One region of the Mesorhizobium australicum WSM2073 genome, then DNA from elsewhere that is predicted to be linked to it. Evidence: riboswitches for the same ligand, from Rfam matches in the RefSeq annotation. Region 1 holds a riboswitch; the other holds the start of a gene.
The links. A riboswitch is a leader RNA that binds a small molecule or an ion and turns the genes downstream of it on or off. The one in region 1 is predicted to bind thiamine pyrophosphate.
Positions count from the first base shown of each region.

Region 2: another riboswitch for thiamine pyrophosphate. It lies ahead of MESAU_RS15865 (YkoF family thiamine/hydroxymethylpyrimidine-binding protein); the one in region 1 lies ahead of thiB (thiamine ABC transporter substrate binding subunit).

Region 1 covers NC_019973.1:1,400,647-1,416,311, reverse strand. The annotation lists gene MESAU_RS06720 (helicase-related protein) at 1-2,900, shown strand, start outside; gene MESAU_RS06715 (RNA-binding S4 domain-containing protein) at 2,911-3,297, shown strand; gene fdxA (ferredoxin FdxA) at 3,527-3,865, shown strand; gene MESAU_RS06705 (CarD family transcriptional regulator) at 4,234-4,815, shown strand; gene MESAU_RS06700 (amino acid ABC transporter ATP-binding protein) at 4,894-5,664, opposite strand; gene MESAU_RS06695 (amino acid ABC transporter permease) at 5,661-6,341, opposite strand; gene MESAU_RS06690 (amino acid ABC transporter substrate-binding protein) at 6,479-7,252, opposite strand; gene MESAU_RS06685 (RNA polymerase factor sigma-32) at 7,554-8,417, shown strand; gene MESAU_RS06680 (M48 family metalloprotease) at 8,434-9,903, opposite strand; gene thiQ (thiamine ABC transporter ATP-binding protein) at 10,133-10,909, opposite strand; gene thiP (thiamine/thiamine pyrophosphate ABC transporter permease) at 10,902-12,530, opposite strand; gene thiB (thiamine ABC transporter substrate binding subunit) at 12,599-13,597, opposite strand; TPP riboswitch at 13,641-13,755, opposite strand; gene MESAU_RS06660 (thiamine diphosphokinase) at 13,842-14,501, shown strand; gene MESAU_RS06655 (ABC-F family ATP-binding cassette domain-containing protein) at 14,503-15,665, shown strand, end outside.
Region 2 covers NC_019973.1:3,287,649-3,303,313, forward strand. The annotation lists gene MESAU_RS15785 (alpha/beta fold hydrolase) at 1-867, opposite strand, end outside; gene MESAU_RS15790 (hypothetical protein) at 1,139-1,435, shown strand; gene MESAU_RS32235 (hypothetical protein) at 1,528-1,662, shown strand; gene MESAU_RS15795 (DUF982 domain-containing protein) at 1,730-1,975, opposite strand; gene MESAU_RS15800 (DUF982 domain-containing protein) at 1,999-2,271, opposite strand; gene MESAU_RS15805 (GFA family protein) at 2,346-2,789, opposite strand; gene MESAU_RS15810 (DUF3606 domain-containing protein) at 3,037-3,216, opposite strand; gene MESAU_RS15815 (DoxX family protein) at 3,822-4,250, shown strand; gene MESAU_RS15820 (hypothetical protein) at 4,299-4,604, opposite strand; gene MESAU_RS15825 (hypothetical protein) at 4,703-4,972, opposite strand; gene MESAU_RS15830 (hypothetical protein) at 5,280-5,654, shown strand; gene MESAU_RS15835 (hypothetical protein) at 5,647-5,976, shown strand; gene MESAU_RS15840 (hypothetical protein) at 6,135-6,842, opposite strand; gene MESAU_RS15845 (glycosyltransferase family 39 protein) at 7,041-8,588, shown strand; gene msrA (peptide-methionine (S)-S-oxide reductase MsrA) at 8,756-9,274, shown strand; gene MESAU_RS15855 (formyltransferase family protein) at 9,615-10,667, shown strand; gene MESAU_RS15860 (hypothetical protein) at 10,726-11,034, opposite strand; TPP riboswitch at 11,310-11,423, shown strand; gene MESAU_RS15865 (YkoF family thiamine/hydroxymethylpyrimidine-binding protein) at 11,414-12,022, shown strand; gene MESAU_RS15870 (ABC transporter permease) at 12,150-12,848, shown strand; gene MESAU_RS15875 (ABC transporter ATP-binding protein) at 12,845-13,612, shown strand; gene MESAU_RS15880 (ABC transporter substrate-binding protein) at 13,605-14,621, shown strand; gene MESAU_RS15885 (methyltransferase family protein) at 14,874-15,512, shown strand.

The sequences.
Region 1 (15,665 bases):
TAGTGACGCGGCCGCGGCTGTCGCATCTGGCCTATGCCGGCTCCAAGAAACTGACCCGCTTGCCCAGGCGCACCGCGATCGTTGCCTTCTCCGCCGACGAGGTCTATGCCATCGCCGAACTCATCCGCCGCCAGCAGGGTGGTGCGGCCGTCGTGCTCGGGGCGCTGTCGCCCCGCACCCGCAATGCTCAGGTGGCGCTGTTCCAATCGGGCGATGTCGACTATCTCATTGCCACCGATGCGATTGGCATGGGCCTCAACCTCGACCTCGACCATGTCGCCTTCGCCCAGAACCGCAAGTTCGACGGCTACCAGTACCGCAATCTGACGGCGGCCGAACTCGGCCAGATCGCCGGCCGCGCCGGCCGGCATCTGCGCGATGGCACGTTCGGCGTCACCGGCCAGGTCGATCCGCTGGACGAGGACCTGGTCCAGAAGATAGAGGGCCATGACTTCGACCCAGTGAAGGTGCTGCAGTGGCGCACCGCCCAATTCGATTTCGCCAGCCTCGATGCGCTGAAGCGCTCGATCGAAACCAACGCTCCGGTCGAGGGCCTGACACGCGCGCTGCCGGCCGTCGATGCGCAAGCGCTCGAACATCTCTCCCGCGACGAAGACATCCGCGCGCTCGCCACCAACGCCAAGCGCGTGGCGCTGCTGTGGGAAGCCTGCGCCCTGCCCGACTATCGCAAGATCGCGCCTGCCCAGCATGCCGACCTCATCGCCTCGATCTACATGGACCTCGCCCGGCAGGGCCATGTCGACGAGAACTACATGGCCGAACAGGTGCGCCGCGCCGACACCACCGAGGGCGACATCGACACGCTGTCGCACCGCATCGCCCAGATCCGCACCTGGACATTCGTGTCGAACCGGCCCGGCTGGCTGGCCGATCAGGCACACTGGCAGGAAAAGACGCGCGAAATCGAAGACAGATTGTCGGATGCGCTGCATGAGCGGTTGACGAAACGCTTCGTAGACCGCAGGACTTCCGTCCTCATGCGGCGCCTTAGAGAAAATACCATGCCTGAAGCCGAAATCAGTCCTACCGGAACCGTCCTTGTCGAAGGCCATCATGTCGGCGAGTTGCAAGGGTTCCGCTTCACCGCCGACCAGACCGCCGGCGGCGAAGACGCCAAGGCCGTGCGCACTGCCGCGCAAAAGGCGCTTGCCGCCGAGTTCGAGGCACGCGCGGAGCGCTTCGGCGCCTGCGCCAATGGCGATCTCGCGCTCGGTTCGGACGGCACGCTGCGCTGGATCGGCGCGCCGATAGGCACGCTGGTCTCGGGCGAAGACGCGCTGAAGCCGCGCCTGGTGTTGCTGACTGACGAACAGCTGACGGGCCCGGCGCGCGACAAGGTCGCGGCGCGCGCCGAACGCTTCGTCAATTTCCAGATCGAGTCGTTGTTGAAGCCGCTGGTCGATCTGAAGAACGCCGAGCAGATTTCCGGCATCGGCCGTGGCATCGCTTTCCAGCTGGTCGAGAATTTCGGCCTCATCAACCGTCGTGACATCGCCGAAGAGATGAAATCCTTGGACCAGGAAGGCCGCGCGGCGCTGCGCCGGCTTGGCGTCCGCTTCGGCGCCTACCACGTGTTCGTGCCCGCGCTGATCAAGCCGGCACCCGCCGGGCTGGTGACGCTGCTGTGGGCGTTGAAGAACGACGGCAAGGACAAGCCAGGCTTCGGCGACGTCGTCCACGCGCTGGCCTCGGGCCGCACCTCTGTTGTCATCGACCCGGCCTTCGACAAGGCCTTCTACAAGCTCGCTGGCTACCGCAATCTCGGCCGCCGCGCCGTGCGCATCGACATTCTGGAGCGGCTGGCCGACCTGATCCGCCCGGCGACCAACTGGAAGCCCGGCCTTGGCCAGCGTCCGGACGGCGCCTATGACGGCCAGTCCTTCATGGTGACGCCGCCGATGATGTCGATCCTTGGCGCCACCGCCGACGACATGGAAGAGATCCTCAAGGGTCTTGGCTATCGCGCCGAGCCGAAGCCGGCCGCGGAAGTCAAGGCACGGCTGGAAGCGCAGGACAATGCCGCGCGGGAAGCCGCCGCGGCCAGGCAGGCAGCCGAAGAAGCAGCCCGCGCGGAACAAGCCAAGGCGGCGGAAGAGGCGGCCGCCGAGGGAGTTGAACTGGTGCCGGATGCGGCAACCGACGTGGAGACGGAGGTTCCAGCCGAAGTCGCCGCCGACGCGCCGGTGGAAGCTGTCGCGCAAGAGCAGGCGGAAGCCACCGCTGAAGTTGCGGAGGAACCTGTAGCCGAAGCCGCTGTTGAAGCCGCCGAGCCGGCGCCGGTTGAGCCGCGGGCCGAACCTGAAACTGCCGAGCCCACCGAGGAAACCGCAGCGGCGGAGCCCGCCGTCGAAGCCTCCGCGTCGACTGAAGCCGCCGAACCGGCTGCAGTGGCGGAAGCCGCCGGCGAACCCGTGCCGGAAGCCGAAGCGCCAAAGCCGATCCTGCTGTGGCGCCAAGGTCGCTTCGACCAGCGTCCGCGTCATCGCGACGGCCGCAACAACCGGCCGCAAAACGGACAGGCGCGCGGCCGAAGCAACGCGCCGGCCGGCGGTGAACAAGCAACAGCCGCGCCCGCGGACCGTCCCACACACGAAGGACGCCGCGACGGCGCCGGAAAGCCGCGCTTCGACCGCTCGAAGTTCAAGCCCAAGCCGCAAGCTGAGGGTGCTGAGCGCCGCGACGGCCGCCCGCAGGGCGAGCGTCCCGAGCGCCGCGAAGGCCGGCCAGACTGGAAGGGCGGCAGGCCGGAAGGCAAGGGTGCCGATCGCGGCGGAAAGCCCGCTTTCCAGCCCAAGCCGCGCGAGGAGCGCCCGGTGCGTTTCGATCCGGACTCACCCTTCGCCAAGCTCGCCGCCTTGCGCGACCAATTGAAGAAGTAAACTCGCTTCGATGGTTGCTGAAGGCCGTCAGCGCATCGACAAATGGCTGTTCTTCTCGCGCGCGGTGAAATCGCGCTCGCTGGCGGCCAAATTGGTGGTCGCCGGCCGCGTGCGCATCAATCGCGACAAAGCGGCGCAGGCCTCCGATCTGGTCAAGCCAGGCGACGTGCTGACCATCACGCTCGACCGGCGTATCTTCGTCTGGAAGGTGCTCGGCGCTGGCGCGCGGCGCGGCCCGTCCGAGGAAGCCCGCACTCTTTATCAAGACATGTCGCCTCCGCCCGCACCAAAGGGCGACGCCCCGCCCGACGCTATCGCGGCGCTGCGCGAGGCAGGCAGCGGCCGCCCGACCAAAAAAGAGCGTCGCCAGACCGACCGATTGCGCGACGAAGATTGAGCCTGCCGATCGACGCAGATGTGCGCTCCCGCGGCAACGGCAACCAAAGCGAATTTTGCACCGGCAAACCAACGTCGGTGAGGGATGCGGGACCGTCGCGGCACCGCCGACCTGAAAATTCAATTCCCAAACTCTGGCGCCGCTGGGAATGGCTACCCTTGCAAGCAGCCCATAAAGGCGTTACCTCACGGAAAAAGCCAACAAAAACGGGACGTCCCGGAGCCGACCGATGACCTATGTCGTGACCGACAACTGCATCAAATGCAAATACATGGACTGCATCGAGGTCTGTCCGGTCGACTGTTTCTACGAAGGCGAGAACATGCTCGTCATCCATCCCGACGAGTGCATCGACTGCGGCGTCTGCGAGCCGGAATGCCCGGCCGACGCGATCAAGCCCGACACCGAGTCGGGCCTCGACAAATGGCTGCAGATCAACACCGAATATGCCGATAAATGGCCCAACATCACCGCCAAGAAGGAGCCGCCGGCCGACGCCAAGAGCTTCGACGGCGAGGCCGGCAAATTCGAGAAATACTTCTCCGCCGAGCCCGGCGAAGGCGATTGACAACACCGCTGCAAAGGCTTGTATGACGCAGCGTAACAGGCACGCCGGATTAACCGGCTTGACAGGCGGCGATTGGTTGTGGCCTTCGCTTACGCAGCAAAACCTTGATTCTTCCGACTTTTTGTGTTACATCAGCGAAACATGCCGGTGACACAACGTCGATTTATGGCGCAGACGCCCCAAATCACTGAAAGGTGAAAATCCCATTCCGGACCAGAGCGATCTGGGCCAGGCGGTCGCAATTCTTGCGGTTTGCCGGTCCCGGCTTTCCGGTGGGTTCATCTGTTGTGCGGCTAATGATCGGTGACCCCGATCACGTGAGTTCAGCCGGCACCGCCGCCGGCCCACAACAAGGAGTTCAGGGCGTAATGGCAACGATCACCCCGCAGAAGAAGTCCACAGCTGCACGTCACGGTTTCAAGACCGGCGAGTTCATCGTCTATCCGGCGCATGGCGTCGGCCAGATCGTCTCGATCGACGAGCAGGAAGTGGCCGGCCACAAGCTGGAACTGTTCGTCATCGACTTCCAGAAGGACAAGATGCGCCTGAAAGTGCCGGTCGCCAAGGCGACCTCTATCGGCATGCGCAAGCTGTCGGAAGAGGATTATGTCGAGCGCGCGCTGAAGGTCGTGCAGGGCCGCGCCCGCGTCAAGCGCACCATGTGGTCGCGCCGCGCCCAGGAATATGATGCCAAGATCAATTCGGGCGACCTGATCTCGATCTCGGAAGTCGTGCGCGACCTCTATCGCGCCGACAACCAGCCGGAGCAGTCCTATTCCGAACGCCAGCTCTACGAGGCGGCACTCGACCGCATGGCCCGCGAGATCGCGGCCGTCAACCGCATGTCGGAAACCGAAGCCGTGCGCCTGATCGAGGTCAACCTCAACAAAGGCCCCAAGCGTGGCGCCAAGGCCGACAATGAGGAAGCCGAGCAGGAAGAAGCTGCCTGAGCTTTTTCGCATTCAAGTTGACGAAAACCCGGCCTCGCGCCGGGTTTTTGTTTTTGGGGAAGGCCGCGATTGTCGCGCCTATGCGCCTCCCTCTTCCTCCGCCGCCTCCTGCTTCAGCGTGGCGATAAACCGCTTGGTGCGTTCGCGCTCCGGATTGCCGAACAGCTTGGCGGATGCCCCCTGCTCGACGATGACGCCGGCGTCGAGGAACACCGCCTCCTGGGCGATCTTGGAGGCCAGGCGCAAATCATGCGTCGCCATCACCATGGTCGTTCCCTCGCTGGCGAGCTGACCCAGCACATCGACCACCTCCTGAGCCAGCTCCGGGTCGAGCGCCGAAGTCGGTTCGTCGCACAGCAGCACCTTCGGCGACGGCGCCAGCGCACGGGCGATCGCCACGCGCTGCTGCTGGCCGCCCGACAGCGTCGCCGGCCAGGCATCGGCCTTATGCACCATGCCGACCTTCTCCAGCAGCGCGAGTGCCCGCTCATGTGCCTTCTGCGGCGACCATTTGAGCACCGTAACCAAGCCTTCCATGACATTTTCGATGGCTGTGCGATGCGGAAACAACTGGAAATTCTGGAACACCATGCCGGTCTGCAGGCGCAGACGCCTTATGTCCGCCGCCGGCACCTTCCCGCCCGGGCGGAACTCAAGCGTCTCGTCGCCGATCCGCACCGTGCCCGAAGTTGGGATCTCCAGCAGGTTGATGCAGCGCAGCAGCGTGCTTTTCCCCCCGCCGGAAGGGCCGACAAGCGCGGTGACGCTGCCTTCGGCGATGGCGACAGTCACCCCCTTCAGCACGAGATTGTCGCCGAAACGCTTTTCGATGTTGGTGAGGCTGATCATGAGCGTGCCTCCAGGAAGCCGCCATAGCGGTTGAGCCGCTCCTCCAGTCGCGTCTGCAAGGCCGACAGTACCGAACTCATCGCCAGATAGAGGATCGCCGCCTCGACATAGAGGATGAGCGGCTCATAGGTGGTGGCGACGATGCGTTGCGCCGCCTGGAACATTTCCGGCACGGTGATGGCGGCGGCCAGCGACGTGTCCTTGACCAGCGAGATGAAGGTGTTGGAGAGCGGCGGTACCGCCACCCGTCCGGCTTGCGGCAGAATGGTGCGCCGCATCGCCTGCCTCCAGGTCATCCCGATCGAATAGGCGGCCTCCCACTGGCCCTTGGGCACCGAGCCGATGGCCGCCCGGATGATTTCCGACGTGTAGGCCCCGATGTTGAGCGTGAAGCCGATCAGCGCCGCGGTGAAGGCGTCAAGCAGGATGCCGACCGACGGCAGGCCGTAGAAGATCAGGAAAAGCTGCACAAGGAGCGGCGTGCCGCGGAAGATCCAGACATAGAAGCGCACGAGCGCCACCAGCGGCTTCGGGCCGAACAGCCTGCCGAGCGCCGCGCCCAGCCCTACCGTCAGGCCGAGCACGAAGGACAGCAACGTCAGCGGCACGGTAAAGATCAACGCTGCCCACAGCAGCGAGGGCAGCGAGTCCAGCATCAGTTGCAGCCAGTGCGGCACGAAAGATCCTCCGGAATGGACGGGGAGCGTCATCCAAGCGCGAATGCGCCAGCCATATCACGACAAAAGCGGCGAGCCGTCAAAAACGACTCGCCGCTGGATACGTCACAGGGCGACAGCCGGCCCCGCTTGGTGAATTACTTCGAGACGTCCTGGCCGAAATAGGTGTTGGCGATCTTCTGGTAGGTGCCGTCCGCCTTGATGTCGGCCAGCGCCTTGTTGATGGCCGCGACCAGCTCCGGATCGCCCTTGCGCACGATGACGCCGGAGTAATCGGCATTCTCTTCCTGGGCGGCGATCTTCACATTGGCGTCGGGCTTGTGCTTCTTGAAGTCGAGGAACGACAGGCTGTCATTGATGGTAGCGTCCGCACGGCCGGTCAAAAGCAGCTGGATCGACTGGTCGAAGCCGTCGGTGCCGACCAGTTCGGCGCCATTGGACTCGGCCAGCTTGCCGAAATTGGATGTCAGCGACTGCGCCGACTTCTTGCCCTTGAGGTCGGCGAAGGCCTTGATGTCGGTGTTGTCGCCGCGCACGATCAGCACTGCCTTGGAGGCGATATAGGGATCGGAAAAGTCGTACTTGGCCTTGCGGGCGTCGGTGATGCCGACTTCGTTGATGACGGCATCATAACGGTTGACGTCGAGGCCGGCGATCAGCCCGTCCCACTTGCCTTCGAGGAACTCAGCCTTGACGCCGAGCTTATCGGCGATCGCCTTCGCGATCTCCACATCGAAGCCAACCAGCGCGCCGGAAGCGTCATGGTAGGTGAAGGGAGCGTAGGTGCCCTCCGTACCGACCTTGATGATTCCGGCCTGCTTGATCTGGTCGAGATTGGCGCCGGCGTGGCCCGATGCGACGGCCAGGGCCTGCAACGTTCCGGCGATGATGAGTGACTTGAGCCATTTCATTTTTCTGTGATCCCGTCCTTGGCCGGTAACCCGGCATGTTGTGAGGGCTGGAAAATGACAGATGCACGTCGAAAAAATAAGGAATGAAATTTCAAACAGAGCGTCTTCCGGAAATCAAATTCTCCGGAAGGAATTCACTCGCAGGCCCGGAAGTTCCAGACAGCTGCGCGGACGCTAGCGCTTGCCCTGCCCGCACCGGCGGAACCTTTCTCCCGCATGACAGTTTTGGCTGTTGTAGGGCACGCCGCCGTCATTTCAAGCCGGTGTCTGCCATTCGCCTCGCCGAGCCACGGAGCGCCTTATGATGGAAGACACGGCAGGACGGATCATGGTCCGCGCGGCAATGAAGGCACCCTATCTCGAGCGCGAGGAGGAGCATCGGCTGGCATTGCTCTGGAAGGAAGACAACGACCAGAACGCGCTGCACAGCATCACCGTCGCCCACATGCGGCTGGTTATTTCCATGGCCTCGAAATTCCGCCATTACGGGCTGCCGCTCGGCGATCTGGTTCAAGAGGGCCATGTCGGACTGCTCGAGGCCGCCGCCCGTTTCGAACCGGAGCGCGAGGTGCGGTTCTCGACCTACGCGACGTGGTGGATCCGCGCATCGATGCAGGACTACATCCTGCGCAACTGGTCGATCGTGCGCGGTGGCACCAGTTCGGCGCAAAAGGCCCTGTTCTTCAATCTCAGACGCTTGCGTGCGCGTCTCGCGAACGGCGCCGAGCCGCTCTCCAACACAAATCTCTACCGCGAGGTTTCGGTTGCGCTTGGTGTATCCGAGGCTGATGTCGCAATGATGGATTCACGACTGTCGGCTCCGGATTCTTCGCTGAACGTACCGCTGGCCGACGACGCGGGCGGCACCGAGCGGATGGATTTCCTGGTCTCGGACGATCCCTTGCCGGACGAAATTGTCGGCGACAAGATCGATGTCGCGCGCCGCTCGCTTTGGCTGAAGGAAGCGCTTCACGCGCTCAACGCGCGTGAACTCAGGATCATCGAGGAACGCCGGCTGAATGACGAGGGGGCCACGCTCGAGGCGCTCGGCGAGACGCTCGGCATCTCCAAGGAACGTGTCCGCCAGATCGAGGCGCGCGCCATGGAAAAGCTCAAGGTCGCGCTGGTGAAGCAGAATCCGGAATTCATGGCGACCGCCGCCTGATCTCCCGCTCGGGCTTTTATTTGTCGGTGACGATCTTGACCTTGTCGCCGGCCGAAACCGCGGCCCCCGGCGACAGCGCATTGAGCACGCGGAACAGGTCGAGCTTGCGGTCGACGCCAACCATCTGCGCGGCAAGCGACCCCATGGTCTGTCCCGGCTGCACGGTGAGCACACGAATATGCAGTGGCTTCAGTGCCGCCTTCTCGGCGGGGCTGAGGATGCGGAAGGAGCCGCTGACCGAGCGCGCTACCGTTTCAAGCGAGGTGCTGGCCGAGGGGGCCGCGGTCAGCAATCGGTAAACCTGGCCGCCGGCGCGGATCACAGCGATATCGAACTGCCAGCCTTCGGCGCCTGCATGGGCGGTCGCCGCCTCATTGCCGTTGATGGTTTCCTGCTTGACGGTGCTGTCGTCGAGGCCGGCCACCCAGCCGCTTCTGATATAGTCGGTCAGGGCGCGGTTCTTGTCGATCGAAACGCCGTCGAAGCGGATCGCTATGTCGCCGGGACCGGTCGCCGTCACCGCCGCCGCCGAATTGTCGATGATGAAACCGTCCGGCACCGTGAACGACACGCCCAAGCCTGGATGCAGGAAGGTTTCGCCGCGCACATAGCCTTCTTCCGGCGTGTCGCCGTAAAGCAGGCCGTCTATGCCGGCGAGGAAGGAATCGCGGTCGCGTGTACCGAAGCCGGGCGCACCGAACTGGCGGGCGTGCCGCTGTGCCAAATCGATGCGTTGCGGCGTGTTGGGGTGCGTCGCCAGGAAGTCGAGGCTGGCGTCGGTGGCGCCGCTGATCGAGCGGAAATCGGTATAGGCCGACATCGACTGCAGGAAGCGGCCGGCGGCATAGGGATCGTAGCCGGCTTCGCCGATCGACTTGATGCCGATGGCGTCAGCCTCAAGCTCCTGGTTGCGCGAGAACTGCGCCAGCCTGAGCTTGCCGCGGATGAGTGCAGCCTTGGCGGTCGGGCTGTCGCCAAGCACATCGGAAACGACCTTGGTCGCCAGACCTTCCTCGGCCTCCAGCTGCTGGCGCTGCAGCCCATGATTGGCGGTGACGTGGCCCATCTCATGCGCGATGACGGCGGCGAGCTCGGACGAATCATTGGCCAGCGCCAAGAGGCCGCGCGTTATGTAGAGATAGCCGCCCGGCAGCGCGAAGGCGTTGACGTTGGGCGAATTGAGGATGGTGATGCGATAGGTCTGGGTTGGGTTCGCCGACACCACGGTCAGATTGCCGACCACCTTGGCGACCATGCGTTCGAGCTTGGGATCGGAATATTCGCCGCCATAGGTCGCCAGGATGCGCGGATGCTGCGCCTTGGCGAGTTCCGCGAGCTTGTTGTTGGCGGCGACATTGTCGACCGTGATCGGCTTGTCGGATGGCTGAAAGCCTGATTCCTGGACTTCTGGAGGCGTGAACATCTGGCAGCTCGCCAGCGCCACGGCAAAGCCGGCCAGCGCCAGAAAGCGCGCCAGCGAGTTCATTCGTAGCCTGTCAACGCCGATCGCCAGAACGGCTTCCTTTCAGGTCCCTGCACATGACCACATGCGCAAAACAAACTGCTACAGTATCCGTCACGCGCCCCTCGGAGCATGCGGCGGAAGCTGTAGGCAAATCACGGCCTGTGCCGGACCGGTATCGAGCGGACCTAGCCACACTACTCCAGTCATGGCAAGCAAGCGCCACATCGCATCGGGCCGGTTTGAGCGTAAATTATGTCCGCTTCCGGGCAATATCTCGTGATAAGGAATCCCCGGCACCGGCTCCGATATAGCGCCGGAATGCCTCCGGACCAGCCCCGGCAAAGAAATCATCCGCCGTGCCGATAGCGGCGACGGCGCCGTTCTCGAGAAACACCAGCCTCTGACCGATGCGGCGGGCATCTTGCGGCTGATGCGTGACGAACAGCACCGTCATGCCACGCTCGGCATGCAGGCCGGCAACCAGGTCGAGCATATCGTCTCGCAAGGCGGGCCCAAGCGAAGCGAAGGGCTCATCGAGCAGCAGCACCGGGCGGTCACGCACCAGCACGCGAGCCAGGGCGACGCGCTGGCGCTCGCCGCCGGAAAGTTCGCGCGGCAGCCGCTTCTCCTTGCCGGCAAGACCGGTGCGCGCAAGCGCATCGGCGATCGCAGCGCGATCGGCTTCGGCCAGCCGCAACGATGGCGAACGGCCGAGCCCGACATTCTGCTCGACGGAAAGATGCGCGAAAAGGTTGTTTTCCTGAAAAACCACCGACACTGGCCGCGCCGCCGGTGGCGCGGTGCTGACATCGGCCCCGCCGATCAGCACGCGGCCGGATCGCGGCGGCTCGAACCCGGCCACCAGATTGAGCAGCGTCGACTTTCCGGAGCCGCTCGGTCCCATGATGGCGGTGATTTGCCCCGCCGTGAACTCGGCATCGAAGGCGAACGACGCCTCGCCATAGCTGAACGAAACCTTGTCCAGCCGCACCGAAACCCCTTTGCCGCCAGCCGCCCCGTCAGACATTGCGGGCCGTCTCCTTTCCCAGCCGGTCCGCTGCCAGCACCAGTGCCAGGCAGACAAGGCCGAGCAGCAGCGCCAAGCCGGCGGCGTCCTCGGTTCGGTAGCTGCCCATGCGCGCCAGGAGAAGGTAGGGCAAGGTCTGCACGGAATCACTGCCGAACAGGGCGATGACGCCGAGATCGCCGAGCGACAGTGCCATGGCGAAGGCAAAAGCGGTGGCCAGCGGCCGCCGCAACGTCGGCCAGTCGACCAGCCACAGTCTTGACCAGCCGGAAATTCCAAGCTGCGCGCAAAGCCGCTCGTGACGCTCGCTTGCCGCATCATAGGCGGGACGGATGGCGCGCAGCGCAAAAGGCATCGCCATGACAGCGTTGACGGTGACGACCATGAGCGGGGCGATGGCTAACACATCGCCGACATGGCGCAGCAACAGGAACCAGCCGGCGCCGACGACGATCGGCGGCACGACCAGGACAAACCCGGCGCCGGTATCGGTGGCATGTTCGAGCAGTGTCCTTGCCCCGAAGCGGCGGTTCGACGCCAGCGCCCTGCGCGCCATGGTCAATGCCAGCGAAAGCATCACCGAAAGCAATGCCGAAAGGAAAGCGAGCACGGCACTGGTCAGCGTCGCCTGACGGACAGTGGCCTCGCCTGCAAGCCGGCCGAGGTCGGCGCCAAGGCCGGCCGCCACGGTCGCCGCCATCGGCCCGGCAACGAAGAGCAAGGCCAACACGATGAGCGTCGCGTTCAGCCAGGCTTCGGTCCTGTTGACGGAGAGGTAGCGGCGCGGCGCGACCGGCAGGTTGACGTCGGCGACGACGTCGGCTCCGAGTCGGGTCAACGCCAGCACCACGATGAGGGTCAAGGCGATCTGCAGCGTTGTCAGCGCGACAGCCCTCGCGGGATCGAAATCGAAGCGCAATGCCTGATAGATGCCGACTTCGAGCGTCGTCGCGGCCGGCCCGCCGCCGAGCGTCAGCACGATGGTGAAGGATGTGACGCACAGCATGAAGACAAGTCCGGCGACCCCGGGCAGCGCGGCACGCAGCGTCGGCCACTCGATCAGCCGGAATGCCGGCCGCGCCCCCATGCCGAGCTGGCTCGCCAGCCGCCACTGGTCGGAGGGAATGGTCCGCAGCGCCTCGAGGAGCAGACGTGTGGCCAGCGGCAGGTTGAAGAAGACATGGGCGACGAGAATGCCGGACAGGCCATAGATGCCCGGCCAACCCTGGCCGCCGACGGCGCTGAGAAAGCCGGAGAAATAGCCGGCGCGGCCATAGAGCGCCAGGATACCGAGCGCCGCGACGATGCCCGGCAGCGCCAGCGGCACGGCGAAGAGCTGCAGGATGAAGGCACGGCCGAAAAACCGTGGATGCCGCGACAGCGCCCGCGCCACGAGCAGGGCCGGCCCGACCGAGAGCAGCGTCGACAGGGCCGCCTGCCAGAGCGTGAAGCGCACGACCCGGAACAGGTAGAGATCGAACGCAGCCCAAGCGCCGGAAAAATCGCGAGCACCTTCGACAAGCAGCCCCGCAAACGCTCCGCCGATCAAAATGGCGATGGCGGCGAGCCCTATCACGCCGGCTGTGATGCGGGGATCAGAGCGGGTTTGCACACCGCACATCAACGATTGGGTGAAGCTTAGGGAGCATCGCCGGAGAGCGTTCATCTCACGAGATTAGCCCACAAAACCTACTTGCTCATCACCGCCAGCCATTCATCGACCCAGGCTTTGCGGTTGGCCGCGACCTCCTCCGGGCTGAACAGCAAGGTCTTGGTCGGCTTGACCAGCTTGTCGAAGGCGGGGTTGAGCGGCTTGTCGGTCTTCCCGGCCGGGAACATCCAGTTGGTCTCGGGGATGGCGTCCTGGAATTTCGGCCCAGTCATGAAGGCCATGAACTTTTCCGCCAGCGGATTCTTGGCGCCGGTCGTGGTGATGCCCGCGACCTCGATCTGCAGATATTCGCCTTCCTCGAACGACGCCGCCTGATAGCGCTCGGTGTTCTCGGCGACCATGTGGTAGGCCGGCGAGGTGGTGTAGGACAGCACCATCGGCGCCTCGCCCTTGGTGAACAGGCCATAGGCCTCGCTCCAGCCCGGCGTCACGGTCAGCACCTTGGTCTTGAGCTTGGCCCAGGCCTCCGGCGCCTTGTCGCCGTAGACCGACTTCACCCACAACAGCAGGCCGAGACCGGGCGTCGATGTGCGCGGGTCCTGGATGACGATCTTGTCGTCGGCGCTACCCTCCACCAAATCCTTCAAGCTCTTGGGTGGGCTCTTCAGCTTTTCAGTGTCGTAGACGACGGCGAAGTAGCCGTAATCGAACGGGACAAAAGTGTCGTCGGTCCAGCCGCCCGGCACGTTGACGTCCGTTATTGCGCCATGTGGCGCGAACAGGCCCGAGGCCTTGGCATCGGCGGTGAGATTGGTGTCGAGGCCGAGCACGATGTCGGCCTTGGTCGAAGCGCCTTCCAGCTTGACGCGGTTGAGCAGCGCCACGCCATCGGCGACCGAGACGAACTCGAGATCGCAGCCGCATTCTGCCTCGAATTCCTTCTTCACCACGGGACCTGGACCCCAGTCGGCGGTGAAGCTCTCATAGGTGTAGACGGTCAGCTTGTCCTTGGCCAAGGCCGGCCCGGACAGGGTTACTGCCGTGGCGGCGACCAGAGAATATAAAAACGTGCGCATCGGCGCCTCCTTCGTTTGCGTTGAAAGGAATTGAGGCGTCGGAGTGTCCGAAACGTCTAATCCCTCCGCCGGTACAAACCGGATCAGGTTCAGCGGGTTGGCGAGACTGCCTCTCAGCCGGCCCGCGAAATTCGCGTCCGGCACCCCGTTAGAGCGTTTCGACACATAGGCCGGGCCGATGACCCGCGCAAGTGGGACTTTGCCGCCTTCCGTTTCCCGTGCCGGGCTGGTAAGGCGACGGGATATGAGCACATTCACCATCCTGCTTGGCGGCGACCTCATCCGCACGCCTCGGCTCGACCGCCAGGTCGAAGGCTCGCGCGTCATCGCTGCCGACGCCGGCATCGGCCATGCGCAGATGCTGGGCCTCGTGCCGGAACTGTGGGTGGGTGATTTCGACTCGGTCCCGGCTGATCTGCCCGCCGACCTCGCCGCCGTGCCGCGGCAAACCTTCCCGGCGGAAAAGGACAAGACCGACGGAGAACTGGCGATCGCGGCCGCACTGGAGCGCGGGGCGACCCGCCTTGTGCTGGCGGGCGCCTTCGGCGGCAAGCGCGCCGACCACGCCTTCCTGCATCTGGCGCTTGGCCTGCGGCTGGCCGAAGCCGGAATGGATGTGTTTCTGACCAGCGGCGCCCAGGAAGGTGTTCCCTTGCTGCCCGGCAGGGCCGGCTTCGATTATGCCGACGGCACGCTGTTCTCGATTCTCGGCTTCTCCGAACTCTCCGGCCTGACCGTCACCGGCGCCAAATGGCCGCTCGACAAGGTCGAGGTGGCGTTCGGTTCGTCGCTGACCATTTCCAACGAGGTCAAGTTCGGCAAGACCGGGGGCCGCCTCGACATCGCGCTCGGCCATGGCCGCGCGCTGCTGCTCGCCCATCCCTATCCATTGCCCGAAAGCTGACATGGCCCCGCCTCTTCTCAATCTCGACGGGATAAGACTGACCTTCGGCGGCGCGCCGCTGCTCGACGGCGCCGCCTTGACCGCTTCGGCCGGCGACAAGATCGCGCTGGTCGGCCGCAACGGGTCCGGCAAGTCGACGCTGCTCAAGATCGCCGCCGGCCTGATCGAACCACAGGACGGCGAGGTGTTCCGCCAGCCTTCGGCGACGGTGCGTTATCTGCCGCAAATGCCCGACATGGACGGCTTTGCAACCGTGCGCGCCTATGTGGAGGCCGGGCTCGGGCCCGCCGACGATCCCTACCGCGCCAGCTATCTGATGGAGCATCTCGGCCTGTCGGGCGAAGAACGGCCTGGCGACCTGTCCGGCGGAGAGGCCAGGCGCGCCGCGCTTGCCCGCGTCATGGCGCCGGAGCCCGACATCCTGCTTCTTGATGAGCCGACTAACCATCTTGATTTATCTGTCATCGAATGGCTGGAAGAAGAGCTCGTCCGGACCTCCTCGGCGCTCATCGTCATCTCGCATGACCGCCGCTTCCTCGAGCGCGTGTCGCGCGCCACAGTCTGGCTCGATCGCGGCCAGACGCGCAGGCTGGACAAGGGCTTTGGCCATTTCGAGGAATGGCGCGACCTGGTGCTGGAAGAGGAAGAGCGCGAACAGCACAAGCTCGGCCGCCAGATCGTGCGCGAGGAGCACTGGCTGCGCTACGGGGTGACGGCGCGGCGCAAGCGCAACATGCGGCGCCTAGGCGAGTTGCAGACCATGCGCCAGCGTTTTCGCGGCCATCGCGGCGCCGAAGGCACCGCGATAATGGTGGCAAGCGACGCCGCCGAATCCGGCAAGCTGGTGATCGAGGCCAAGAACATCGAGAAGAGCTTTGGCGACCTCACCGTCGTCAAGGGGTTCTCGACCCGCATCCAGCGCGGCGACCGCGTCGGCCTTGTCGGGCCGAACGGCGCCGGCAAGACGACACTTCTGAAGATGCTGACCGGCGAATTGGCGCCGGACGCGGGTTCGATACGGCTTGGCACCAATCTGGAGATCGCCACGCTCGACCAGAAGCGCGAGGCGGTCGACCCGCAAGAGACGCTGGCGCAATATCTGACCGACGGGCGCGGCGAGAACCTCGTCATCAATGGCGAGCAGCGCCATGTCGTGTCCTATAT
Region 2 (15,665 bases), 1.9 Mb from region 1:
CGCACCTGCCGTTTGCGCGGGCGCTTCCTCCGGGAAGAAATGTCCGCCCGACATTGCGCGGCCGCGCACGTCGTCAGCCCAGTTCCGCCAGAGCGCCAACGGCCCACCTTCGCCGGCATACCATTGGGCGAGCGCGCCTTGCCCGCTCCACAAGGCCAGCACCGGGCAGGCGATGCGCCGGCCGGCGGCTTTGTCCGCCCGGTCGTGGTCGCGGTCCAGCGTTGCCGCGGCCCGATATTCCTCGCACATCGCGTGGAGGTGGGCGGGGTCGCGCAAAGCATCGACATAGGCCTGGCGGATGCCGGCTGGAAAGACATCGGGCGACGACCCCCAGCCACCCAACGCATTGTCGACGATGGCGTCGGCGGCGCCCGCCAGGATCTTTTCCGGCAAGGGTTCGGGCTGTGCCAGCAAGGACCACGGCCAGAAGCCGAGGGCCAGCCGCGCGTCGGCCCGGTCCCAGGCGTCGGCCGTGGGGACGATGTCGAGTACGGCGAGTTTTTCGATACGGTCGGGATGGTCGAGCGCCATGCGGTAGGCGACGCGCCCGCCGCGATCATGGCCGGCGACCATGAAGCTGGTAAAGCCGAGCCGGGCCATCATCGCCACCATCTCCGATGCCATGGCCCGCTTGGCATAGGGAGCATGATCGGCGCTCGAGGCCGGGCAGGCGCTGCGCCCATAGCCACGCAGGTCGGCGCAGATGACGGTGAAACGATCGGCAAGCAGCGGCGCAATATCGCGCCACATCAGATGGGTTTGCGGAAAGCCGTGCAGCAAAAGCACCGCCGGTCCGGCACCGGCGCGGCGCACGAAGATGCCGGCGTCCTCGATATCGACGTCGATAGGCTGGAAATGCTCGAACATGGCTGGCCTCCGGCACAGGCAACGGCTGGAGAACGGGATTGGTTGCGGCGCCTTCGCAAGCGCCGGCTTTTGCGCCGACCACGGCGATCCCGGAGGGAATCACGGTCCGCCGCCCCACGGGGAGGGCAACGGAAAAGCCGCCCCGGCCGCGACGGACCGGTCCCGCGCATAAGCCTCTTGCCCAATCCTTTGGGCCAACCTTTTGGGCCGGCGGGCGTTGTCCCCGTGAACGGAAGGCCGCCGTGGGGCGGCTTCAACGAAGGAGGCCGAGATGAAATCCCTCGTCATTGCGTCATGCGCCGCGATGCTGGCCCTGGCATTGCCGGCAGCGGCACAGACGGCCCAGCAGTCGCCGAACCAGCAGGCCGACAAATGCCGGGCACAAACGGATCAGGGCGGCAAGCAGCAGCCCGGCAACGGCGACCTGAGCGAGAAGCTCAATGATTGCGGTGGCGTGCTGAAACCGCCCCCCACAGGCGACCAGGGCATGGCCGCGCCGGCGCCCGATGAAGGCAAGACGCCGGTCATCAAGCCGGGCGAGGTGCCGCCCCAGCCGCCAAAGCAGTAGAGATCGTTCAGCAGCATTGTCATGACGGCGGAGGAACTTCGCGGATCAGGAAACGTTTCTGTGACAAAACCGGATCTGGAAAGGATGGAGCCGTGAGAGATGTTGCCAGTACCGCCGCGTTGCTTGCCTCTATTGCCATCGTCATCGTCCTGATGCTGACGGCGCCGAAGAGCTTCGGCTTCGAGGCCTCCCACCCGATCGTGGACGGCGATCTGCCAGTGGAATGACCGAAAGCGGTTCCGCAACAAGAAAGCAGGCGAGTTCGCCTGCTTTTCGTTTCCATGGTGCCTTGACTTACCTGACCAGAAGGCCGGCGTGATCGCAGAGCGCGGTGAAGGCTTCCTGCGCCTGTGCCGCGCCCTCATTGTTGGCCAGCGCCGACTCGATCTTTTCGCGCGCGGTCTGGTAGAAGGGGCCGCGCCTGGCTTGTGGCCAGTCGATCAGGATTTCACTGGCGTCCTGAAGCGTGGCCACCTCGCGGATCGTGTCCGAGCCATGAGGCTTGACCCGCAGCGGTGTCGACAGCATCAAACCGGCCATTTGTTTCTCCTGCTACTGGGTCCTCATTGCAGGATGCGCGCCTCGCGCGCGGCGTCGATCATCGCCCGCATCGCCTTTTCCGCCGGCGTCCAGCCGTCCAGCGCATCGCGGCAGCTGCGCAGTGCCGCGCGGTATTGACGGCCTTGTCCGGCCGGCCAGTCGCCAAGGCATTCCAGCCCCTCCCAGGCGCTGCGCACCACGCGCTCCCGCTCGGGGGCGAATTTCAGGCGGATCGGTCGGGGAAACATCTTGTCGTTCAACGGGTCGTCTCCATGATCATGCACATCGGCCGACATGCACCGAGGAAGCGCCGGATAACGTCGGCGTCAGGGGAGGGTTCCGAGCCCGGACGCAATTTTTAACCCTGATTTCAGTCGCGCGCCACGGCGTCCGACAAGGGCCTGGGCGCCGGCGGATCGACATCCTGTGCTTGCGGCCGGTCGTGCTCGAACTGCTCGGCGTCGGGCAAGGCATGCAGCCAGGTCTCGCGCCGGCCGGTCCACAATTCATATTGCGGTGCCAGATCCGTCGGTGCGACGTCGAGGCTGCCGAGCATCACCTCGGCCTCGTTGTCGTCGACCCAGGCGACGCGGCTGCCGCAGGTCGGGCAAAAGCTGCGTGTGCCGTAGCTGGCGACTTCGCCCGATGTCTCGAACGCATCGCGCGGCCAGATGGCAAAGGCCGAATAGACCGAACCACCCGCCTTGCGGCAATCCTTGCAATGGCAAAGGCCAACCCGCGACGGCTGGCCGTTGACGACGAAATGCACGCCACCGCACAGGCAACTGCCGGTCCTGCGTGTTGTGTCGGACATGGTTGCGCCCTCCGTTTCGCCAGCCTGGCTTTGCCTGCCATACGGGTGCTCCAGCCGTGGCCGGCTCCGTCAGTTTGGCATGCCGCGGGCCGGGCGGGACAGATGCTCGTCTGCCATTTCGTTGGCCAGGATGAGAAACCGGGAAAAAGACATCCTGTTCACCGTACCGCCGAGCCCGGTTGACGCGGCCCGCAGCATTCTTCAACGCCATGCCGGCGAATTGGTTGCCGCCTTGCGGCCGCTACTTCTATCCGCGGGCGGCCATGTGGTTGTCGAGCTTCTTGCGCGAGGGTCCGTAGCGCTTGATGATGGTCTGGGCCTCGCTCTGCGGAATGCCGTATTTGCGCGCGAAGGCCGCGACCTCGTAAGTTTCCTCGCTCGAGACCAGCTTGCGGTCTTGTTTGGTCTTGGATTTGTCGTCAGGCATGTCGGGCCTCACTTTCTGTAAGCCGCATGGTCGCGCGGACGCCTATATGTCGCGGTCACACATAACACGGATCGGCGATGCTGGTTCCATCGCGGAGCAATGCCAGTTCAGCCTAGGCCGATGAAGAGGTCGGGCCGGTGCTGTCGGTGTCGCTGCATTGGGCGCAGCGCGCGCTGGCGCCGGGACAGCCGCGGCGATGCGTACCGGCGGGGCAGCAAAGGCCGCTGGAACTCGTCCAGCGCGGGCATTGGAAAACCTGTCCGGTGCCGCCGCAGCCTTCGCACTCCAGAACCGGTGTCCGGACCAGATAGGACTTCGTCCCCAGCCTGACGCTTGCGCCCAAAACCCACCCACCCATATCGTGCACCAGACATAGCTGTGCATTAGCCCCGGCTAACAATATCACGATCAGGGTTACGGACAAGTTTCAGGATCATTAAGAATTTCTAAAGCTGTGCCTGCCGGTAAGCGGTCTTGCTTCTTCCTTCGAGCGGTGCGCTGCCATAGCATCGGGCGTCAAACCGGAACCGGTGAAAATTTTTGCCCGGCATGTCGGATCGGCACATGGCGGTGCGTCCTTGGGGCTGATGAAGCTGGAGAACACCATGTCGCCCCAAATCGTACAATCGCCGTGGCAGACCGCGGCCCTTCTCGTCGCCCGCCTGATCTTCGCCGCCGTCTTCCTGATGGCGGTGACCTTCAAGTTCATGGGCATGGAGGCCACGGCGGGCTATATCGCGGCCGCAGGCTTTCCGTTCCCGCTCTTCCTGGCATGGTGCGCGGCAATCCTGGAGGTGGCCCTGGTGCTGTGTTTCCTCAGCGGCGCCTTCTTCACCCAAGCCGCCCTGGTCGCCGCCGCCTATGTGCTGTTCCTTGCCTTTGCCTTCCACGGACCCAGCCACTGGGCCGGCAACCAGGCCGAGTTCGGTTTCTTCGTCGACCATTTTTCGTTCCTGGCCGGACTGCTGTTCGCGGCGGTCCACGGACCTGGAAGAATTCTGGCGCTGAACCTGGGATGGCCGGGCAGGGCGTAATGAGCATGCCGGGGGCAGGGCATGAGGAGCCCGCCAGGGGCAGGGATCTCACATCTGATCGTTGTAGGGCTCCTTCATCTGGCCGACCATGCGGGCCAGCTTCGAGAAAGACGGCATGTCGGCCTCCGGCTGGCACTGGTTGGCGAGTTCCAGCAGCCGGATCGGAAAATTGACGGCGTCGCGGTTCGACGCCGACATGCCGTCCGATCGCTCCTCGCCGGTTTCCGACGCCTCGGCCTTGCGAAGCGCGATGTCGATCTCCTCCGACGTCAGCACCCCCTTTTTGACCAGGACGTGGTTGATCGAGGCGACGGCCATCAGCAGGCCTTCGAGTTGCAGGTTGGCGACGTTCATGGATTTCTCCCTCCGTTGATCGCAGTGGAACGCATCAGCGGCGTTTCCGATCCGGCCGGCGTGCGGGAACCAGCGCGCCGATCGTGAGCGGTCAGGCGCTACTCCTGCGTCAGGCGCTCGCCATACTCGCGCCAAAGCGCCCTGACTTCCAGGCTGCCGAGGCGCGGGATCGAAGGGTCGCCGCAGTCTATGGCGACGGTGCCGATGTCGTAATTGGGGTAAGCGTTGGCGACGAAGCGGATCGCTTCGCCAAGCGAGTGCACCCGGATGACCGGATCGGCCTGGCCCTGGCCGGTGCTGCGCACACCGGAAACCGTGGCCGGAGCGTGCCGCATCCTGAAGACGGATGCCATGGCTGGTCTGTCCATCGTCCTCTCCCACAAGGCCGTGCGACGGGAATCATTCCATGAGCTGGCGCTGATGATTTCACAGGAGCCGGTTCATGAACAGCCGGATAAACGTCAGCCGCCGGGATCATGCCTCCCGGAGAAATATGAATTTTTTCCTATTTGGCATTGACCGGTGAGGGCAGCGATGCTATAAATCCATCCATGGTGCTGATTTGCGCCACCGACCCGCCGCCGAGGCGGGTTTTGTATTTCTGGTCCTTGGTCGGACTGCCTACTGGTGCGGTGGCGCCGTAGAGCGCTGCTTCCGCGAGATGCGAGAAATTCCATGCCCCGCTATGCCAGCATCATCACCGGCGATGACGGCCGCGAGATCGTCAGCGCCATCGGCGAATTCGAGGGCGCCGGCCCGGTGGCGCGCCTCGGCCGTGTCGAGGCGATTCCCGCCGGCGTGCTGATCGGCATGGTGCGCGATGCGGCCGGTGGCTTCTGCTTTCCGCAGGCCGGTATCGGCGCACAGCTCGTAGGTCTCGCGATGGCGCGGCTCAAGGCTGCAAGGCCTGTGGCGAGGCCCGCACAGGCCGCGAAGCCGAAGCGAGGAAAGGCCAGGAAGAAATCCGCCCGCTTGAAAAAGCGGGCCAGGCAGGCGCCGCCGAAGGCCGCCGCCGATGATGTCAATGTCGGGGCGCGGACCCATGACTGATGAAACCGGGCCGGCGCGCCGCAAGGCCAGGGCGGCAAGGCGCAAGCCCGCTGCCAGTCCGGTAGCCGCCAAGACGCCCCGGCCGAAGCGGACCAAGAAAACATTGGGCGACGATTTCCTGGCCGCCGTGCGGGCCGATTTTCTGGCGCATGGCGCCGGTGTCCTCGCCGAGGTGCGGACCGACAAGCCGGACCAGTATCTGAAGATCGTGCTGTCGGTGCTGCCCAGGGATTTTGATGTCGCCGTAAACCAGCTGGACGCCCTCTCGGATATTCTGTTCGAGGTGATCGTGCGGAAGTTCGGGCCAGCCCCGGAGGACTGACCGCCGGCCCTGCTTTGGGACCGGCACCTGAGGCCTCGATCGAACCAAAAGCCCGCCTTGGCTCACGCCGGGGCGGGCTTTCTTGCGTTTTCGGGCCGCTCATCGTTTCACGGATACGAGGCCCGGCTCCTCTTCGGCGCAAGGTCGGAAAACCGTACTCAGGCCAGGATGTTGACGGCGCGGGCCGCGACCAGCGCGATCGTGAGCAGCGAGATCATCGCCTCCGCCATCATCAAAAGCTTGGCGCGCTGGGAAAGGGGCAAGGTGTCGGTTGGTGAAAACGCCGTCGCATTGGTGAAGGCGAGGAAGAAATAATCAACGAAGCCAGGCAGCCAGTCGCGGACCTCGCGATCGTCCAGGGTCATTTGCGGAAACAGAAAATCGGCATGGGCGCGTTTGACCAGTCCGCAGGTCGGCGGCCCGCCGCGGTCGGTGCTCCAGAACCACAAGGCGAAAACGATGATGTTGGTGAGCCAGATATTGAGCGCGTCGACCAGCAGTGTCTGGCCGCTGCTGCCGGCATGTCCCGCCAGCAAAGCGCGCACCAGCAGCACCAGCGAGCCGCAGTTCATGACACTGACGACGCCGGTCATTACCAGGGCCGTTCTGCGGATCATGACGCGAAAACGGCCGACGAGATACCAGTGCTCTTCCTCGACCGCTTTCTGGGTGGCGACCTGCGTCCAGGCGGTGGCCACGGACAGGGGCACCAGCAGGGCGGCCTCCAGCGCCGGCGCCAGCCAGCGAGGGCCGAACGAAAGATCGTTGATGACCAGAAGCTGCAGGCAGATGATGACGAGGACAGCCGCGCGTGCCAGCCAGAAGTCGAGCGCGCGGTGATGGATGACGGCATGCTGGTGACGCATCGAATGTCCGGGATGCTGAAGTGGGATCAGGTGTGCGGGCTGTTTTGCCCGGGGAGGGCAATAGAATGCCGAGATTCCCGCTCAATCTTGGTATTGCAATGGCACCCAAGTATACTTTTTTGTAAGCTTTGACCTTGGGGCTATTCGGCAAACCGGGCGATGTGATTTAAGCGCGGCATGGCGGGAATTGACGACTCCATGGATCGTTGGGTGCCGGCAGCACTGCCTGCCGTGGGCCTGGACTCGTCATTGGTCTGGTCCGCGCTGCTTCGGCACCCTTGGGGTTTGCTGGCACTTTTGTGCCTGGTGCAGATCCTGTGCTGGACCCTGGTGCCAACACTCATCGATCCCGCACCGCCCGGCGACGTCGTGGAAGGCTTCATGTGGGGCCGCGAATGGGTGCTTTTGACCTACAAGCATCCGCAACTCCCCGGCTGGCTGCTCGAGACCAGTCATCTCCTGACCGGATCGTTCCGCTGGCCGCAATATCTGCTGGCCCAGCTGACGATCTCGGCCACTTTCGTCCTGGTCTGCCTGCTGGCTCGCGACACGCTCGGCCGCGACAAAGCGCTGGCCGCCGTGCTTTTGATGCCGTCGGTCTATTTCTTCGGCTGGCCGACGCCGCAATTCAATCACGACTATGCGCAGATGCCGTTCTGGGCGGCGATCTGCTGGTTGCTGTGGCGCGCCAGCCGCGGCGGCGGGCCGGGCTGGTGGCTGGCGCTCGGATTGGTGTCGGGCGTCGGGCTCTACGCCAAGTTCTCCACCGGCTTGCTGCTTGCCTTCGGCGGCCTCTGGCTGCTGTGCGACCCACGTGCGCGCAGCCGGCTGGCGACATCCTGGCCATGGCTTGGCCTGGCTGTGTTTCTCGCCGTCGCCGCCCCCCTTGCCATCGCACTCTACCGCATCGATTTCCTGCCTTTGACCTATTTCGCCGGCCGCGATGCATGGGTGAGCGAGCACCGGGCGCGGCTCTATTATATCGGCGTCCAGATGGCCGGCCTTTCCGGCTTTCTCCTCGTGTTGGCGCTATCAGGGCTGTTGCGGCGCTCACCAGCACCGCAAGTGCCGGTCGAGCGCGACACGCTCGTCTATCTCTGCTGGATGGGGCTTGGGCCGGCGGCGCTGATCATGGTGGTCTCGCTGTTCACCGGCACCGGCGAAGCCTGGGGCGCACCGATGTACAATCTTGTCGGCGTCGTCGCGCTCGCCTTTCTCGGTCACCGGCTCGGTGCCGTCGAGATGAGGAGGTTGGCGATCTGCGCCTTCATCTGCATCGTCGCCATGTCGGGCGCCTATGGGGCGATCCGATGGACGGACTGCAATGTGCGGGGACGCATGGACGCCGTCTGCTGGCCGGCGCGGCCGATCTCGGACGAGGCCGAGGCAATCTGGCACGCGGCGGCGCCGGGCCGGCTCGACATCGTCGGTGGCGACACCAATCTTGCCATGCTGGCTGGCCTCAACGCCTATGACAAGCCGTCTATCTTCACCGATCTCGATATGCGGTTCGCACCCTGGATCACGAGGCAGCGGTTGCGCGACCACGGCATGCTGATGGTCTGGTCGGGTCGTCACGTGCCGTCAAGATTTCTGGCGTGGGTGGACAATATCCCGGTCAAGACCGTTCTTTTCAACTGGTCGCGCGAGGCACCGCCGGTGGCGATCAGCTTTGCCGTCATTCCGCCCGGCACGCGATATCTGCCGGCTGCCGCCAGCAGCCGGACCCGGCATCCGCGCAGCTAGGGTGAGCGGCGTCGTGCGATCTCCCTATAATACAACCGGACGGCCGCTCGTCTGACTGGACGAAGCTGGCAACAATGCCCATTTATGCACTATCCAAGTTTGTGCCGCGCAATTCCCGACGGAGAGCCGCTACACTTCCCCGGAATTGCCTTTTGAGGAGACGTGACATGGCGACTTCGAGCGAACGTGCAGTGCTTGCCGGCGGCTGCTTCTGGGGCATGCAGGATTTGATCCGGCGCTTCCCGGGTGTCCTTGCCACGCGTGTCGGCTACAGTGGCGGCGACGTGCCGAACGCCACCTATCGCAATCATGGCGCGCATGCCGAAGCCATCGAGATCACCTTCGACCCGGCGAAAATCAGCTTTCGCCAGCTTCTGGAATTCTTCTTCCAGATACATGATCCGACGACGCGCAATCGCCAGGGAAACGATGTCGGCATGAGCTATCGCTCCGCAATCTACTACACCGATGAGGAGCAGAAGCGTGTGGCGGAGGACACCATCGCCGATGTCGACGCCTCCGGCCTGTGGCCCGGCAAGGTCGTCACCGAACTTGCGCCGGCCGGAGCGTTCTGGGAGGCCGAACCAGAGCACCAGGACTATCTCGAGAAATATCCCAACGGCTACACCTGCCATTTCGTCAGACCAGGCTGGAAGCTGCCGGTTCGTGAAAAGGCGGTTTCATAAGGCTCACCAGCCGTTTTGGCAGCAGGTTGGGTGTAAACGCTCGTCGATTGCCAAGGATCATACGCATTGGGGCTGTTAGCCGCCGTCCGGCGGTTGACAGTTCGCTGCGTTGCTGGCCAACTGCGTGGGTTGATTGATCATCGGGGATGAGCATGAAGAAGATCTACGAAAAGCCGGTGTTGGTGAAGCGGGAAAGACTCTCAAGTGTTGCGGCGGGACCGCTTTCTTCCAAGGCAGCCTGACCGGCCAGGCCGGCTTTCGGGCCTGGCTGGCCGAGTTGTAACGGTGATCGAATTGCTGGTGCGGGCAGGCTACGTCTTGCCCCGCTGGGCTTGAGAAGATGATTTCTTCCGAACCCGCGGCCTGCGCCGGGCAACTCAATGCAATTTTCATCCTGGATGTTTCTGCTTATACCGGGCCGCTGCTTTCCGGATGGATCGAGGCGGGAAACCGTGTTGGTGCGATCATCGTGCCTGGTTTTCAACGCCCATCCAGAGGCTTCAGCATTGGCAATTTTCGGCGCAGGCTGAGGCGCCGGCTTTTGCTCAGGCGCCATCTCGGCAACACGCCGGTAAAGCTGATCGAATTCCGCCGGCCTTACGACTGGAACGAGCTTGCCCGGCAATTGCCTGACATCGCCGCGGATGTGCTGATCTGCTTCGCTTTCCCGACCTTGATCCCGCAGCAGCTGCTCGACCTCTTTCCCAAGGGCGGGCTTAATTTTCATCCGGCGCTGCTGCCCAACTACCGGGGGCCGCATCCTCTCCATCGTCTTGTCGCGGATGGCCAGCATGCGGTCCATGGCGGCGTGACACTGCATAAGATGTCGGCCAATTTCGACGACGGCGACATCCTCGGACAAGTGCCGTTCACCGAAGCAGACTGGGCATCGCGGCGGGATATGGTGGACGGCGTGGCGAGCGCGATGCGCCGGTTGGTGCGTGAGGTGGCGCCAGGCTATTGCAAGAATCTGGTGTCGGGGATGCCGCAGCCAGCCGGTGATTTCGTCTGGGCTCGACTTGAGCGGGACCACATGGCGATTTCGTCCGACATGTCGATCGGGCACGTTGCCCGGATGTGGCACGTATTGGGCGCTAAACCCGGTATCTATCTGGATGTCGCCGGCCGCAAGGTCAGGCTGGCCTTCCAGGTCAGGCGACTGGGTCCGCCAACCGGAAAGGGTCCCGTAAGGCGGTGGGGGATGGTGGAGTTCGATCTTGCCAATGGCCGGGTTCGGCACCTCACCTACGGGCGCCTGCTCAAACGGCTGATGAAAATATACGCCTCATTCCCACGCCCCCGGGCCGGCAAACCGTACGCTGAATTAAGGGTCTTTGGCCGGGTGGGCAGTGAAGCGGCACCAGAGCCACAAGCGGGTAGTCGCGGACACTGAATCCCAATAATGGGAACCGTGGAAACTGCGTCCGCGGTTCCCATATCGCGATGGCAAACTACTTTCCGCAGTTGTTGTCGTTCACGGTCGGCGCGGTGGCGTTGCCATTGGCGTCCGTCTGTGCACCCTGCGGGTTGGTCGGGCAATTCTTGTCCGCATTGGAATTCAGGTCGCCCGGCGTGGTGGTCGTGCTGTTGGTCGCGCCCGGATCGATCGTACTGGGTGAAGCCGGGGTGCTTGGGTCCACAGTGACGGACTTGCCGCTACCGCCGGGCCCATCCGCGCCCGCTGCGCTATTGCTTTGTGCCATGGCGGATGTTGCAACGGCAATGGTGAAGGCCGAAGCCGCGAGGATTTTCATGAACATGATTTGTCTCCATTTTCTGTGAACTCGTCGCCGGGAACGGTGCACGGTTTCGCGGAAATCATGAACCGCTCAATCTCTTGTTTTGACACAATCCCGAACGGAAAATTGGTCCTGGAATCGCGTCCAGCGACTGGTGGGACAACCCCTCGGAATGGCGAAGGTTCCAGACAAATTTCCGCGCCGGCGATGTCCAATTGCCCTGGAGCTCGGGCAATGCTTTAGCGCGGCTTGCCAAAAAAACAGCTTTCCCAACCGTCCGAATGATGCTTTAACGCGCCTATCCACAGGGGTGCTCCGTACGGTCGGGGCTGAGACGGGGGCGGCAAGCCCACAGACCCTAGAAGCTGATCTGGGTAATACCAGCGGAGCGAGGCGGGCGATGTTTTCAGGCGCACAGGTTTCCCTATATCCAATGGCCGACGATTTCGTCGGCATCATTCTGGGCGCGCTCGGCGCGCTCGATCCGTACCGCGATAAGCTCAGGATCGAGACCGACGACATTTCGACCTTGCTGGTCGGGCCCCCCGAGGTGTTATTCCCTGCGCTGCGCGACCTTTTCGTGGCCGCGTCTGGCAGCGGCAGGCATTGCGTGCTGTCAGCCACCATTTCGCGTGGCTGCCCAGGCGAGCCGGATGACCCGATCTGCCGCTCCGACACGTTCGGCGGACCTGCCGGGCCACTCGGCCCGCGCAAGCAAGCCGCCATCACCGCAGTGCGCGGCGCGCCGGCCACTGGCCAGCCGGCGGCGGCGCAGTTCTCGCTCTATGTGATGGGCACTGACGACCACATGGACGAAATCTATGGCTGCATAGATTTCCTGAAGCAGTCCGGCGTCTACGATCGCTCCAAGAATTTCTGCACCAAGCTGCGCGGCGATGCCGGCGCGATCTTCTCGGCCCTCGATGAAGCCTTCTGCCGCTTCGGGCCCGGCGCCGGCCATGTAACCCTCGATGTCACGGTCTCGGCCAACAGTCCCACCGCCGTCTGAACCGCTCGTGGTCTCATCGTCATTCAACCCGCGTAACGTCGCGGGCTTCTTCGCAAAAACAGCGCCGGCCGTGATATCGATCGGTTTGGTGCTCGTGGCCTGGGAACTGTACGCAAACATTTCCGGCATGAAGCCGACGGTTCTGCCGGCGCCCTCGCGCGTCTTCGAACAGGCGATGCTCAATCGGGAAGCCTTGGTCGACAACGCCATTCCCACGGTCCGCGCCACGCTGATCGGTTTTGCCTGTTCGCTCAGTGCCGCCTTCGCCCTGTCGATGCTGGTCGACTTCTTCCAGCCTTTGCGGCGAGCGCTGTTTCCCATCTTCATAGTCAGCCAGACTTTGCCGCTGGTCGCCATCGCGCCATTGGTGGTGCTGTGGTTCGGCTTCGGGCTGGCGCCCAAGATCGTGCTGGTGGCGCTGGTCACCTTCTTCCCGATGCTGGTCGCGCTGGTACAGGGCTACGAGGCTACCGAGGTGGAGATCGGTCAGATGCTGCGTGCCATGGGAGCAGGGCGTTGGCGTGTCTTCATGCTGGCACGATTGCCTTCGGCGCTGCCTTATTTCTTCGCTGGCCTCAGGATATCCATCACCTATGCCGTCGTCGGCGCCATTTTCGCCGAATATGCAGGCGCGGCCAAAGGGCTGGGCATCTACATGCTCAACGCCAAGAACAATTTCCGTCCCGACCTGGTGCTCGCCGCCGTCTGCGTCAGCGCAGCGCTCACCCTTGTCCTGTTCGGGCTGACGATGCTGCTGCAGCGTCTTGCCATGCCCTGGGAACGAGCTGCTGGCAGGCAAGGCCCTGGAAAAGGTCCAGAAGCATGAGCCGGCTCGAATTGCGGCATGTTCGCAAGGCGTTTGGCGGGCTCGATGTGCTCGCCGACATTTCGCTTCGTGTCGATGCCGGCGAATTCGTCTCGATCCTTGGACCTTCGGGAGCCGGCAAGTCGACGCTGTTCCAGCTTCTGACCGGCGCCGAGCATGGCGAGGGTGAGATGTTCTTCGACGGCGTGCCGCTCGACGATCACGGCAGGCATTTCGCCTTCATGCCGCAGCGCGACGCGCTGATGCCGTGGCGGCGCATCCTCGACAACACCACGCTCGGACTCGAGGTGCAAGGCGTCAGCCGCAAGGCGGCACGGAAGCGTGTGGCTCCGCTGTTTGCCGAATTCGGCCTTGCCGGCTTCGAGTGGCACTTTCCAGCGCAGATCTCGGGCGGCATGCGCCAGCGCACGGCGCTTTTACGCACCGTGGTGCAGGAACGCGATATGTTGCTGCTCGACGAGCCGTTCGGCGCGCTCGACGCACTGACCCGTGCGGCCCTGCAGCGCTGGCTCGAACAGATGTGGCGGCACCACCACTGGACGGCGTTGCTGATCACTCATGACGTGCGCGAAGCCCTGTTCCTGTCCGACCGCATCTATGTGCTGTCCGCGCGGCCTGCCCGGGTCGTGCGCGAGATCAAGGTGCCGCTGCCGCGCCCGCGCGATTCCGCCAGCGCGGCCACGCGGCAGGCCGGGGCACTCGAGGCCGAGATTCTCGACATTTTGCTCAACCTCCAGCCATCCGAAGGACATGACCATGATTGACTTGACGCGCAGGCAAGCCCTGCTGCTCACCCTTGCCGGCAGCGTACCGCTGATCACCGGATCGAGCCGTTCCTTCGCGGCAACGCGGACGGTCACGGTCGCCCTCGACTGGACGGTCAACACCAACCACATCGGCCTGTTCGTCGCCCGCGATAAGGGATTTTATCGGGAAGCCGGCATCGAGGTCGACATCCTGCCGTACAGCGATACCGGTGCCGGCACGCTTGTCGCCAACCATGTCGCCGATTTCGGGATCAACGGCACCATCAGCCTGTTCACCCAGAAGACCGCGGGGGCCGATCTGAAGGGCGTCTATGCCGTCGTGCAGTCCGAGACAGGCCGGCTGGTGTTCAATGCCGCGCGCAGCGAAATCAAAAGCCCGAAAGATCTGGATGGCCTGACCTATGGCGGTTTCGGCAGCGCCTGGGAGACCGCGCTGATCTCGACCATCATCCGTCACGACGGCGGCAAGGGCGATTTCGAGACGGTGACGCTGGGCACTTCCGCCTACGAGGCGCTGGCCAACGGTTCGGTCGACTTCACGCTGGAAGTGTCGACCTGGGAGGGCGTCGAAGCCGAACTCAGGGGCGTTAAGCAGCGCAGTTTCGTCTATGCCGACCATGGCGTCCCCGATGAGCACACCACGCTTATCTCTTCGAGCGAAGCGTATCTCCAGGCGAACCCCGAATTGTCGTCATCCTTCATCCAGGCAACGCGGCGCGGTTACCAATTCGCCGTCGATCATCCAGGGGAGGCCGCCACGCTGCTGATAGCCGCCAACAAGGATGCCCTGACGAATCCGGCCTTGGTCCACGCCTCGCTGAAGGCACTGCTCGAGGGCAATTATCTACGCGGGCAAAATGGTGCCATCGGGACGTTGGACCCTGCCAAGATGGAAGCGATCGGCAACTACCTCTTCGCCGCCGGCATTCTGCGCGACGCCGACGGTAAGGTTCTGCCGCAGAGCCCGGATTTCGCCAGGTATTTCAGCAACGCATTTCTGGGGTAGCTGGCCAATCCCTTAAGGAGAGGATCAACTCGGGCGAAACCCATTCCTGGCGATCCTCGAAGCGGAGACAATCTGCACGGCCGTGCCTTGTGTCTCTTTCGGCGGCGCCGTCGCCGTTTCTGATGCCGATATGATCTTCTCGGTTAACCACACGGCAATGGTTGCGTGCAAAGGTCCCTCCGAGGGATGATCGGGGTTCTTGCCTTGCTTGCACCAAAAAGCGAAACGCTTCCGCGCGTCAACCAGGGCGGGATGATATCCGAAGCGCGCAAGCGCGAGATCCTGGCCGACTTGCGCGAAGGCTTCTTTCGCATTTGTGCGCTCGCATGCGCCGCGCTGTTTGTGTACCGGGGCGTGTATCACTTCGTGCAGGATCCCACCCGGTTCAATATCGCGCTCGTGGCGGTCTCCGAGACGCTCACCTTTACCTGGCTGCTGCTATCGCGGCGGCCGGTGACGCGTGACTGGAGCCCGCTTGCGGTAGTCGCTTCGGTGACCGCCAGTTTTGGTGTCGCCTTGATCACCATGGAACCGGGCATCCCCATCATCCCCATCTATGTCGCCGCGCCGCTGCAGTTCCTGGCACTGTGGTTCGTCATCTGGGGAAAGCTGTCGCTGGGTCGTTCCTTTGCCATCCTGCCCGCCAATCGCGGCGTGATGACCGGCGGCGCCTACCGCCTGGTGCGGCATCCGATCTATGCCGGTTACCTTACCGGCCATGTCCTTTACCTGCTGTCGGCCTTTTCCTTCTACAATCTCGCCGTCTATGCGGTTATCACCTATCTGCAGGTGTACCGCATTCTGCGCGAGGAGGCCTTGCTTGCCGCGGAACCGGAGTACCGCTCTTATATGGAGCGCGTGCGCTATAGGCTGTTTTACCGGATATTCTGAAGGCCAGACTGTCACGCGAGAGTGGCCGGTCCTGTTTGATCCAGAGTTGGCCAACAGGGCTCCTTAGCGGCTAGTGGTCCGGAACTGCTCCGCAGGTGAGGTGCTGTATCCTGGCTGTTCGGTAGCAAGCAGCCTGGCACCAAATCATCGGCT